One region of the Viridibacillus sp. FSL R5-0888 genome, then DNA from elsewhere that is predicted to be linked to it. Evidence: a T-box and tRNA genes for the amino acid it is inferred to sense, from the RefSeq annotation. Region 1 holds a T-box; the other regions hold tRNA genes.
The links. A T-box is a leader RNA that pairs with one kind of tRNA and senses whether it is charged. The one in region 1 lies ahead of serS (serine--tRNA ligase), so its partner is inferred to be a tRNA-Ser.

Region 1 (3,865 bases):
AATTGTTGTTTGACTAATATTTAAAAATTCAGCTAATTTTCTTTTTGAAGGGAGTTTAGATTCAGTTGGTATTGTACCTTCTGTAATGCCCTTCTTAATGCCTTCGTAAAGCTGTTCGTACATAGGTTTAATAGAGTTTCTTTCTAGCTGAAACATAAGCATATCCATCATATCACCTCTTCTGACCATATGATTTACGTGTAAACTGAATCTTTTTATATGGTCAATTTTCATTATACTAACATCATACAAGAAAATGGAGGCGATGGAAATGACAAATCTAACAGGTACAGTTCGAGTAAAACGTGGAATGGCAGAAATGCAAAAGGGTGGCGTAATTATGGATGTAATTAATGCTGAGCAAGCAAAAATTGCTGAGGAGGCGGGCGCAGTTGCTGTTATGGCTCTGGAGCGTGTACCGTCTGATATCCGAGCTGCTGGTGGAGTAGCGCGTATGGCAGATCCTCGAATTGTGGAAGAAGTGATGTCAGCCGTATCAATACCTGTAATGGCAAAAGCGCGAATTGGCCATATTGTAGAAGCTCGTGTTTTAGAAGCAATGGGCGTAGATTACATAGATGAAAGTGAGGTGTTAACACCAGCAGATGAAGAATATCATTTGCTAAAAAGCGATTATAAAGTGCCCTTTGTTTGTGGATGTCGCGATTTAGGTGAAGCAACACGTCGTATTGCTGAAGGGGCAACGATGCTTCGTACAAAGGGTGAGCCAGGAACGGGTAATATAGTTGAAGCTGTTCGCCATATACGTCAAGTGAATGCACAGGTACGTAAAGTTGCAAACATGACACCAGATGAACTAATGACAGAGGCAAAAATTTTAGGTGCACCTTATGAACTTTTATTAGAAATCAACCGTTTAGGTCGATTACCGGTTGTAAATTTTGCTGCTGGTGGAGTAGCAACTCCCGCTGATGCAGCATTAATGATGGAGCTTGGAGCAGATGGTGTTTTTGTAGGCTCAGGTATCTTCAAATCTGAAAATCCTGCCAAGTTTGCAAAAGCCATTGTAGAAGCAACAACTCATTACAAGGATTATAAATTAATCGCTGAAATTTCGAAGGAACTTGGGGTTCCGATGAAAGGTATCGAAATCTCCCGCTTAAATCCACAAGATCGTATGCAAGATCGAGGCTGGTAAGATGATGAAAATCGGTGTTTTAGGTTTGCAAGGTGCTGTACGTGAGCATGTTCAAGCTATAGAAGCAGCTGGTGCTGTTCCAATTGTTGTAAAGAATGCAGAACAATTAAAGGAGCTAGAAGGTCTTGTACTACCGGGTGGTGAAAGTACAACGATGAGGAAGCTAATTGACCGTTACAGCATGATGAAACCCCTTCGTCAATTTGCTGACGATGGTAAACCAATATTTGGTACTTGTGCAGGATTAATATTATTAGCGAAAAATGTCATTGGCCAGCAAACGCCCCATATTGGCGTAATGGATGTTATTGTTGAACGTAATTCATTTGGTAGACAGATTGATAGCTTTGAAATACCCCTTTCTATAAAAAATATTGGTGAAAACTTCCCGGCAGTATTTATACGTGCACCTCATATTGTATCAGTGGGATCGAATGTTGAAGTATTAGCACAGTGTAATGGACGCGTTGTTTTAGCGAAAGATGGACAGTTTTTAGGCTGTTCATTTCATCCGGAATTGACAGAGGATCAACGAATCATGGCATACTTTGTGCAGATGGTTGAGAAAAGTGTTTTGACCACACTTGCAAAACGGTGAAATCTATTGTAAAGTATGGATAAAATTCAAATTAAACACGATGATAGGAAGTAGTAGCAAGTAAGTTTTTTTTATAGAGAGTCGACGGTTGGTGTAAGTCGATAAAAAACCTTGTGAATCCGTCCTGGAGTTGCTCAGCTGAATCTTTAGTAGGCTGTGGCCGGCCAACAAGCCGTTATGAAACAAGTGGATTGCATTTAGGTGCAATCAATTAGGGTGGCAACGCGGGTATGCTCTCGTCCCTTTCATGGGGATGAGGGCTTTTTTGTTGCTTATTTTTAGTATATCCTAGACCTAAAGTATTGTTTTGTAAGATTACCTTGATACATTTCTATTATCGAATTTACAAAACTGGAGGAATGGACATATGTTAGATATTAAACGAATCCGTGATAATTATACGGAAATTAAAGAAAAGCTATCTCACCGTAATGAAGATTTAGGAACCTTTGATCAATTTGAAACTCTTGATCAACAACGCCGTGATTTAATCGCAAAAACAGAAGTATTGAAAGCTGAGCGCAACCAAGTTTCTGAACAAATTGCTCAAAAGAAACGTAATAAAGAAAATGCGGATGCTGAAATCGCACATATGCGTAAAGTCGGCGATGACATTAAAGCATTGGATACAGAGCTTCGTGAGGTGGAAGGTAAATTCCAAGATATGATGATGCGTTTACCAAATATTCCACATGAAAGTGTACCAGTTGGAGACACGGAAGATGATAATGTGGAAGTAGCTAAATGGGGCGACATTCCTGAGTTTGATTTTGAGGTTAAAGCACACTGGGATCTAGGTACAGATTTGAACATCATCGATTTTGAAAGTGCTGCAAAAACAACAGGTAGCCGTTTCGTATTTTACCGTGGTCTAGGTGCTCGTTTAGAACGTGCTTTAATGAGTTTCATGATGGATTTACATTCTGAAGAACATGGCTATGAAGAGATGTTACCACCTGTAATCGTTAATCGTGATAGTTTAACAGGTACGGGTCAGCTTCCAAAATTTGAAGAAGACGTCTTCAAATTAGCGGATACAGATTACTTCTTAATCCCAACAGCAGAAGTACCGGTAACAAACTTCTTCCGTGATGAAATTTTAGATGCTGATATTTTACCGAAAGGCTTTTCAGCTTATAGTGCTTCTTTCCGTTCTGAAGCGGGATCTGCTGGCCGTGATACGCGTGGTTTAATTCGCCAACACCAATTTAATAAAGTAGAACTTGTGCGTTTCGTAAAACCAGAAGATTCTTATGATGAATTGGAAAAATTAACAGGCCACGCTGAAAAGGTTCTTCAACTTTTAGGTCTACCATATCGTAAATTAAAAATGTGCACATCAGATTTAGGCTTTACTGCTGCGAAAAAATACGATTTAGAAGTATGGATTCCAGCTCAAGGTACTTACCGTGAAATCTCTTCTTGCTCTAACTTTGAAGATTTCCAAGCGCGTCGTGCCAATATCCGTTTCCGTCGTGAAACAGGGGCAAAACCTGAATATGTGCACACATTAAATGGTAGTGGTCTAGCAATTGGGCGTACAGTTGCAGCACTTCTTGAAAACTATCAACAAGCAGATGGTTCTGTAGTTATTCCTGAAGTTTTACGTCCGTATATGGGCGGTAAAGAAGTAATTCAAGCACCAACTAAATAATTTATAAACGAAAAGGCTAATGCTAGGGGGCTCTCCTGCATTAGCCTTTTTTTGTTTTATTTATAATGCTCTCTGCTTCACAGCGAATTTGATAAAATTGCTGAATAGTAGGATGAACTCCAGTCATGTTTAAATTTTGTAATCTGCGTTTTCCTAAACGGTAATCAAACATTGCAAAGGCTTGAATGAGTACATTTTCTGATAGTAATGATTCTTCAATGGATAATTGCATATAGTACATGATTGCTTCATACAAGTAAAAGCTTTCGAAATTTCCTCGTTCCATTAAAGTTTCTTCAGCTAAATCATAGGCATCCTCTAATGCTCGTCTTTCAGGGAATCCTAACATTACATTGAAGTCTCTATTATATGGTATTGGTTTTAGCATATGTTGTTCTTTTAGTTGCGCATACAGTATGTTCCTCGGAACGATAAAACTTAAATCATCTGCATT
Region 2 (3,865 bases), 580 kb from region 1:
GAAGGTTAAGAGGAGTGCTTAGCGCAAGCGAAGGTGCGAATTGAAGCCCCAGTAAACGGCGGCCGTAACTATAACGGTCCTAAGGTAGCGAAATTCCTTGTCGGGTAAGTTCCGACCCGCACGAAAGGCGTAACGATCTGGGCACTGTCTCAACGAGAGACTCGGTGAAATTATAGTACCTGTGAAGATGCAGGTTACCCGCGACAGGACGGAAAGACCCCGTGGAGCTTTACTGTAGCCTGATATTGAATTTTGATACATCTTGTACAGGATAGGTAGGAGCCAGAGATTCCGGAGCGCCAGCTTCGGAGGAGGCGTTGGTGGGATACTACCCTAGATGTATTGAACTTCTAACCCATGCCCCTTAGCGGGGTAGGAGACAGTGTCAGGCGGGCAGTTTGACTGGGGCGGTCGCCTCCTAAAGAGTAACGGAGGCGCCCAAAGGTTCCCTCAGAATGGTTGGAAATCATTCGTAGAGTGTAAAGGCATAAGGGAGCTTGACTGCGAGACCTACAAGTCGAGCAGGGTCGAAAGACGGGCTTAGTGATCCGGTGGTTCCGCATGGAAGGGCCATCGCTCAACGGATAAAAGCTACCCCGGGGATAACAGGCTTATCTCCCCCAAGAGTCCACATCGACGGGGAGGTTTGGCACCTCGATGTCGGCTCATCGCATCCTGGGGCTGTAGTCGGTCCCAAGGGTTGGGCTGTTCGCCCATTAAAGCGGTACGCGAGCTGGGTTCAGAACGTCGTGAGACAGTTCGGTCCCTATCCGTCGTGGGCGTAGGAAATTTGAGAGGAGCTGTCCTTAGTACGAGAGGACCGGGATGGACACACCGCTGGTGTACCAGTTGTTCTGCCAAGGGCATCGCTGGGTAGCTATGTGTGGACGGGATAAGTGCTGAAAGCATCTAAGCATGAAGCCCCCCTCAAGATGAGATTTCCCATTACGCAAGTAAGTAAGATCCCTCAAAGACGATGAGGTAGATAGGTTCGAGGTGGAAGTGTGGCGACATACGGAGCTGACGAATACTAATAGATCGAGGACTTAACCAAATTTTACTTAACAAACTTCAATGTAATTTATCCAGTTTTGAGAGAATAATAAAAAACTTTTCTAAAATAGCAAAAAACACTTGCTAAAATTTAAAAAAGATGATATAATTATTCTTGTCCTTAGGTAATACAATAGTCTAGTGATGATGGCAAAGAGGTCACACCCGTTCCCATGCCGAACACGGAAGTTAAGCTCTTTAGCGCCGATGGTAGTTGGGGGTTTCCCCCTGTGAGAGTAGGACGTTGCTAGGCGATCATATTATTCCGAAGTAGCTCAGTGGTAGAGCATCCGGCTGTTAACCGGACGGTCGTAGGTTCGAGTCCTACCTTCGGAGCCATTTTTGGAGAGCTGTCCGAGTGGCCGAAGGAGCACGATTGGAAATCGTGTAGGCGAGTAACCTTGTCTCAAGGGTTCAAATCCCTTGCTCTCCGCCATACACATTCTCATTTATTAAATGGCCCCTTGGTCAAGCGGTTAAGACACCGCCCTTTCACGGCGGTAACACGGGTTCGAATCCCGTAGGGGTCACCATTTATAACGTTATACGGAGGATTAGCTCAGCTGGGAGAGCACCTGCCTTACAAGCAGGGGGTCGGCGGTTCGATCCCGTCATCCTCCACCATTTAAGTCAATAATACCATTATCGCGGGGTGGAGCAGTTCGGTAGCTCGTCGGGCTCATAACCCGAAGGTCACAGGTTCAAATCCTGTCCCCGCAACCAAATGGTCCGGTAGTTCAGTTGGTTAGAATGCCTGCCTGTCACGCAGGAGGTCGCGGGTTCGAGTCCCGTCCGGACCGCCATTTTTTAAAAAAGAATATTAAATTATTATGGGTCAGTAGCTCAGTTGGTAGAGCATTAGATTGAAGCTCTAAGTGTCGGCGGTTCGATTCCGTCCTGACCCACCATAATAATGCCGGTGTAGCTCAGTTGGTAGAGCAACTGACTTGTAATCAGTAGGTCGAGGGTTCGACTCCTTTCGCCGGCACCATGTTTTTCTGGAGGGGTAGCGAAGAGGCTAAACGCGGCGGACTGTAAATCCGCTCCTTCGGGTTCGGCGGTTCGAATCCGTCCCCCTCCACCATTTTTTTATTTTAGGGGCATAGTTTAACGGTAGAATAGAGGTCTCCAAAACCTTTGATGTGGGTTCGATTCCTACTGCCCCTGCCAATTTAAATTATATTATGGCGGTTGTGGCGAAGTGGTTAACGCACCTGATTGTGGTTCAGGCATTCGTGGGTTCGATTCCCATCAGTCGCCCCATTTAATTTTTGACAATAAAATAATTTAGATATAATAATAATATTATGGCGGTTGTGGCGAAGTGGTTAACGCACCTGATTGTGGTTCAGGCATTCGTGGGTTCGATTCCCATCAGTCGCCCCATATTATTGGGGTATAGCCAAGCGGTAAGGCAACGGATTTTGATTCCGTCATGCCCTGGTTCGAATCCAGGTACCCCAGTTAAATTTGCGGAAGTAGTTCAGTGGTAGAACACCACCTTGCCAAGGTGGGGGTCGCGAGTTCGAACCTCGTCTTCCGCTCCATTTTCTATTTACGGCGGCATAGCCAAGTGGTAAGGCACAGGTCTGCAACACCTCTACCACCGGTTCAAATCCGGTTGCCGCCTCCAATTATTTTTAAAATAACTACATATAATCTATAATAATATTATGCCGGTGTGGCGGAATTGGCAGACGCGCACGACTCAAAATCGTGTTCTTTCGAGAGTGTCGGTTCGACCCCGACCACCGGTATCCTAAATATAAATTTTCTTAAGAGTTCTCATTATGAGAGCTCTTTTTTGTTGTCAAAATTTCTTTCATTAAGGGAAGAACCCTGGTGGAATTTAAGGTGCAAAATATTCTAGAACCACAGTCGTTCAATGTTAGCTATGAAGGTGCTGGCTTTCTAAATTAGATATTGCAAACTTGGTAGAGGAATTATCTATAATTGAGATTGATGAGGGGTTTGAGTAGGTATCTACAAATTTTAAAGAAGAGGGTAAAGTCCTAAAAGAGAGGAGGGAAATTTCCCTCCTCTTTTTTAGTATTAGTAATTATAGAAACAAAATTTGGATTTATTTATTTTCATTCTGAAGAAACACATAAAAATTTAACAGGTGTACTTGTGAGATTCAACCAATAATGTGGACTACTAGAGTCGATGATAATGGAGTCATGTTCGTTTAAATGATATTCTTCATCATTTATTTGTACAGTCAGTATGCCGTCTAAAACATACAGAAATTCTTTTCCGTGATGAGTAAATTGATTCCCCTTGTTTTCTCCGGGATTTAGAATTATAAAAAGTGGGTTAAAGCCAAGTCCTGTATGATTGCCGGACAAGTCCTTGTAAATGAATTGGTTGACGGTCAAATCCGCACTGCTATTAATTCCACGAATGACAGTTGGCTGCTTTTGTTTTGTTTCTGTGCTGAAAAAGTAACTAGGATTTACTTGAAGTACTTCAGATATTTTCTTAAGCGATTCTAGTGTTAGAGATGATTTCATACGCTCAACTTGTGATAAAAAACTGATGGATAGATCAGTCTTGTCTGCAATTTCCTTAAGGGTCAATTTTCTTTCTTTTCGTAGGCTTTTAATTTTATCTCCAATTGTTTTGTCCATAACAATACCTCATCTCAATTTATGTAAAGTATACATCATTATATATTTTAAAAAATAAAGTTGACAGAATATTACCTCTAATCTAATATTAGGTTATTGTAATTTAAGTAATACTTCAAATATATTGAACTTTCACTTAAATTATAAAACATATGTTAATAAATAACTAGAGTCTCTTTTTA
Region 3 (3,865 bases), 840 kb from region 1:
TAGTTCCTCCTCAACAGGTCTGTCAGTAGGTACCTTATTTTCTGGTACATGTTCAACACATGTCAGTGCTGTTGGAATAGCCTCTAATCGACCAAATGGAATGTCTTCTCCACATTCACTACATTTTCCATAAGAACCATCATCAATAGCTCGCAACGCAGCCTCAAGTTTTTCAATTTCTTGTTCATTATGCTCGCCTATCGCCATTTCTGTTACTTGATCTGTTAAATCAGTTGCTTGATCTGCAGGATGGTTGTCATAATTGGATAACTCTGTTGAGTCTGGGGGCTCATGTGTATATTTTCTTCCCTGCAACACAAATAATTCTTGTATCATTTGATTTTTTAAATTTTGATATTTTGTGTTCGTCATTTTATTCCTCCATTAATATAACCTATTTTTATTATTTCCTATATTTTTTAAATCAAACATAAAAAAGAGTACTGCTTTTTGCAGTACTCTAAATATCCATTCCAGTATAGATTAATATAGCATCTCTTAAAAGTTGTGCTGTACCATTTTGCTCTTTATCATAATAGCTCGTGAAACGTTCATCTGCTGTATACATTTCTGCAAGTCCTGCATGTGCTTCTTTACTATACTTTGGCCAATAATACATTAACCATCGCTTATGTGCTTCGGCAGCACGCTGAGCAACATCACTATCAGCTTGACCAGTTTCCATTGCTTGCTTTAATAATCTCTTCACGTCTTGCTCTAATGCTTGCACTTCTTCATATTGCTGCTCAGTCATTTGTTGCACTTTATTATTGGAAGCATCAACTGTAGTATCTCCGTAATTTTGACGTATCTCTTGACCATATTGTTTTTCATTATCTAAAATCATTTTTTCCTTTAAACCTTCAAACTTTTCTTCATTCGACATTTGAATTCCTCCATTCATAGCACTGATCGTTTTAGTTACCGTTGTTATCATGACATCTAATTGGTGGCGTTTCTCCATTAATGCCTTATAATGCTCCATTAAGGCATTCTTATAGTCAAAATTCTCGACTGTTATGATTTCTTTAATGACTTCTAACTTAAAGCCTAATTCACGATAAAATAATATTTGCTGTAACAAATCAATCTCTTCTTGCCCATAAATACGATAACCTGAAGAATTTACACGTGCAGGTTTTAACAAGCCTAGATCATCATAATAACGCAATGTTCTTGAACTAACTCCTGACAGCTGAGCAAGTTTTTGAATTGTCATTTCCATCTTCTTTCACCTCCATGTTTCTACTATATAGTTTGACGTAACGTTAAGGTCAACAGTATTTAAAATAAAAAATCTAAGTATCGGCAATCAGCCTTTACTTAGTATGTTACTTTCATTATCTGCAAAAATAGCTTTAACTCATTAAAAAAATGCCTTTTCAATTTACTTTCCAAACGCAAAAAAACCATTAGAATCATATTTGATTCTAATGGTTTTTAAAGTATGACCCCTACGGGATTCGAACCCGTGTTACCGCCGTGAAAGGGCGGTGTCTTAACCGCTTGACCAAGGGGCCTATATGGCGGAGAAGGAGGGATTTGAACCCTCGCGCCGCTTACGCGACCTACACCCTTAGCAGGGGCGCCTCTTCAGCCACTTGAGTACTTCCCCATATATGGCTCCGAAGGTAGGACTCGAACCTACGACCGTCCGGTTAACAGCCGGATGCTCTACCACTGAGCTACTTCGGAAAAATTTTAATGGTGGGCCTAAATGGACTCGAACCATCGACCTCACGCTTATCAGGCGTGCGCTCTAACCAGCTGAGCTATAGGCCCATAAAATTGGAGCGGGTGAAGAGAATCGAACTCTCGACAACAGCTTGGAAGGCTGTGGTTTTACCACTAAACTACACCCGCATCATGGTGGGTCAGGACGGAATCGAACCGCCGACACTTAGAGCTTCAATCTAATGCTCTACCAACTGAGCTACTGACCCATGATGATTAATACAATATTTTTAAAAAATGGCGGTCCGGACGGGACTCGAACCCGCGACCTCCTGCGTGACAGGCAGGCATTCTAACCAACTGAACTACCGGACCATTTGGTTGCGGGGACAGGATTTGAACCTGTGACCTTCGGGTTATGAGCCCGACGAGCTACCGAACTGCTCCACCCCGCGATAATGATATTATGAAATTAAATTTTAAAAAATGGAGGAGGAAGAGGGATTCGAACCCCCGCGCGGTATGACCCGCCTGTCGGTTTTCAAGACCGATCCCTTCAGCCAGACTTGGGTATTCCTCCAAAAAATATAACGTTGTGTAGATGGTGGACCTTGCAGGACTCGAACCTGCGACCGGACGGTTATGAGCCGTCTGCTCTAACCAACTGAGCTAAAGGTCCTTTAGTTTGGTTAGTATGGCGGCAGAGGGGATCGAACCCCCGACCTCACGGGTATGAACCGTACGCTCTAGCCAGCTGAGCTACGCCGCCATGATGGTATTAAATTTAGTAATAAATTGGTGGAGCCTAGCGGGATCGAACCGCTGACCTCCTGCGTGCAAGGCAGGCGCTCTCCCAGCTGAGCTAAGGCCCCATAGGGTTGAAAGTATTAATGGTCGGGAAGACAGGATTCGAACCTGCGACCCCTTGGTCCCAAACCAAGTGCTCTACCAAGCTGAGCTACTTCCCGTTAATGGCGCGCCCGGCAGAAGTCGAATCCACAACCTTCTGATCCGTAGTCAGACGCTCTATCCAATTGAGCTACGGGCGCATTTATATCACTTATATTATATTAAAATATGGTGCCGAGGACCGGAATCGAACCGGTACGGTAGTCACCTACCGCAGGATTTTAAGTCCTGTGCGTCTGCCAGTTCCGCCACCCCGGCATATTTTGGAGCGGAAGACGAGGTTCGAACTCGCGACCCCCACCTTGGCAAGGTGGTGTTCTACCACTGAACTACTTCCGCAATATGCTGATAAACTTAAAAATTATGGTGCGGGTGAAGGGAGTCGAACCCCCACGCCTTGCGGCGCTAGATCCTAAGTCTAGTGCGTCTGCCAGTTCCGCCACACCCGCATATAATGTTTTTTAAAAATGGTGAGCCATGTAGGATTCGAACCTACGACCCTCTGATTAAAAGTCAGATGCTCTACCAACTGAGCTAATGGCTCATATAAAATGAATGGTGCCGGCGAAAGGAGTCGAACCCTCGACCTACTGATTACAAGTCAGTTGCTCTACCAACTGAGCTACACCGGCATTGTTTATTTAAAATAATGGTGGAGGATGACGGGATCGAACCGCCGACCCCCTGCTTGTAAGGCAGGTGCTCTCCCAGCTGAGCTAATCCTCCATATTGTTCGCCTAGCAACGTCCTACTCTCACAGGGGGAAACCCCCAACTACCATCGGCGCTAAAGAGCTTAACTTCCGTGTTCGGCATGGGAACGGGTGTGACCTCTTTGCCATCGTCACTAGACTATTTTCTTAAGGACAAGAATTATTATAACATCTTTTTTAAAGTTTAGCAAGTGTTTTTTGCTATTTTAGAAAAGTTTTTTTCTTATTCTCTCAAAACTGGATAAATTACATTGAAGTTCGTTAAGTAAAATTTGGTTAAGTCCTCGATCTATTAGTATTCGTCAGCTCCGTATGTCGCCACACTTCCACCTCGAACCTATCTACCTCATCGTCTTTGAGGGATCTTACTTACTTGCGTAATGGGAAATCTCATCTTGAGGGGGGCTTCATGCTTAGATGCTTTCAGCACTTATCCCGTCCACACATAGCTACCCAGCGATGCCCTTGGCAGAACAACTGGTACACCAGCGGTGTGTCCATCCCGGTCCTCTCGTACTAAGGACAGCTCCTCTCAAATTTCCTACGCCCACGACGGATAGGGACCGAACT

Region 2: it has a tRNA-Ser gene. The T-box ahead of serS (serine--tRNA ligase) is inferred to sense a tRNA for this amino acid. The anticodon was not compared.
Region 3: it has a tRNA-Ser gene. The T-box ahead of serS (serine--tRNA ligase) is inferred to sense a tRNA for this amino acid. The anticodon was not compared.

What each region holds. Positions count from the first base shown of each region.
Region 1 covers NZ_JBBPAU010000001.1:26,616-30,480, forward strand. Annotated here, with positions in the region: gene pdxR (MocR-like pyridoxine biosynthesis transcription factor PdxR) at 1-168, opposite strand, end outside; gene pdxS (pyridoxal 5'-phosphate synthase lyase subunit PdxS) at 272-1,159, shown strand; gene pdxT (pyridoxal 5'-phosphate synthase glutaminase subunit PdxT) at 1,164-1,757, shown strand; T-box leader at 1,789-2,004, shown strand; gene serS (serine--tRNA ligase) at 2,125-3,411, shown strand; gene MKY02_RS00115 (SF0329 family protein) at 3,452-3,865, opposite strand, start outside.
Region 2 covers NZ_JBBPAU010000001.1:602,668-606,532, forward strand. Annotated here, with positions in the region: rRNA gene MKY02_RS02940 (23S ribosomal RNA) at 1-1,054, shown strand, start outside; rRNA gene rrf (5S ribosomal RNA) at 1,191-1,306, shown strand; tRNA gene MKY02_RS02950 (tRNA-Asn) at 1,318-1,392, shown strand; tRNA gene MKY02_RS02955 (tRNA-Ser) at 1,398-1,489, shown strand; tRNA gene MKY02_RS02960 (tRNA-Glu) at 1,512-1,586, shown strand; tRNA gene MKY02_RS02965 (tRNA-Val) at 1,602-1,677, shown strand; tRNA gene MKY02_RS02970 (tRNA-Met) at 1,700-1,776, shown strand; tRNA gene MKY02_RS02975 (tRNA-Asp) at 1,780-1,856, shown strand; tRNA gene MKY02_RS02980 (tRNA-Phe) at 1,886-1,961, shown strand; tRNA gene MKY02_RS02985 (tRNA-Thr) at 1,969-2,044, shown strand; tRNA gene MKY02_RS02990 (tRNA-Tyr) at 2,054-2,137, shown strand; tRNA gene MKY02_RS02995 (tRNA-Trp) at 2,150-2,223, shown strand; tRNA gene MKY02_RS03000 (tRNA-His) at 2,241-2,316, shown strand; tRNA gene MKY02_RS03005 (tRNA-His) at 2,364-2,439, shown strand; tRNA gene MKY02_RS03010 (tRNA-Gln) at 2,446-2,517, shown strand; tRNA gene MKY02_RS03015 (tRNA-Gly) at 2,526-2,600, shown strand; tRNA gene MKY02_RS03020 (tRNA-Cys) at 2,613-2,686, shown strand; tRNA gene MKY02_RS03025 (tRNA-Leu) at 2,729-2,810, shown strand; gene MKY02_RS03030 (helix-turn-helix domain-containing protein) at 3,144-3,683, opposite strand.
Region 3 covers NZ_JBBPAU010000001.1:864,674-868,538, reverse strand. Annotated here, with positions in the region: gene MKY02_RS04350 (TraR/DksA C4-type zinc finger protein) at 1-372, opposite strand, end outside; gene MKY02_RS04345 (MerR family transcriptional regulator) at 461-1,225, opposite strand; tRNA gene MKY02_RS04340 (tRNA-Glu) at 1,449-1,520, opposite strand; tRNA gene MKY02_RS04335 (tRNA-Ser) at 1,525-1,615, opposite strand; tRNA gene MKY02_RS04330 (tRNA-Asn) at 1,621-1,695, opposite strand; tRNA gene MKY02_RS04325 (tRNA-Ile) at 1,706-1,782, opposite strand; tRNA gene MKY02_RS04320 (tRNA-Gly) at 1,790-1,863, opposite strand; tRNA gene MKY02_RS04315 (tRNA-Phe) at 1,868-1,943, opposite strand; tRNA gene MKY02_RS04310 (tRNA-Asp) at 1,973-2,049, opposite strand; tRNA gene MKY02_RS04305 (tRNA-Met) at 2,053-2,129, opposite strand; tRNA gene MKY02_RS04300 (tRNA-Ser) at 2,162-2,254, opposite strand; tRNA gene MKY02_RS04295 (tRNA-Ile) at 2,277-2,353, opposite strand; tRNA gene MKY02_RS04290 (tRNA-Met) at 2,370-2,443, opposite strand; tRNA gene MKY02_RS04285 (tRNA-Ala) at 2,471-2,546, opposite strand; tRNA gene MKY02_RS04280 (tRNA-Pro) at 2,566-2,642, opposite strand; tRNA gene MKY02_RS04275 (tRNA-Arg) at 2,647-2,723, opposite strand; tRNA gene MKY02_RS04270 (tRNA-Leu) at 2,753-2,841, opposite strand; tRNA gene MKY02_RS04265 (tRNA-Gly) at 2,848-2,922, opposite strand; tRNA gene MKY02_RS04260 (tRNA-Leu) at 2,948-3,032, opposite strand; tRNA gene MKY02_RS04255 (tRNA-Lys) at 3,052-3,127, opposite strand; tRNA gene MKY02_RS04250 (tRNA-Thr) at 3,140-3,215, opposite strand; tRNA gene MKY02_RS04245 (tRNA-Val) at 3,234-3,309, opposite strand; rRNA gene rrf (5S ribosomal RNA) at 3,319-3,434, opposite strand; rRNA gene MKY02_RS04235 (23S ribosomal RNA) at 3,568-3,865, opposite strand, start outside.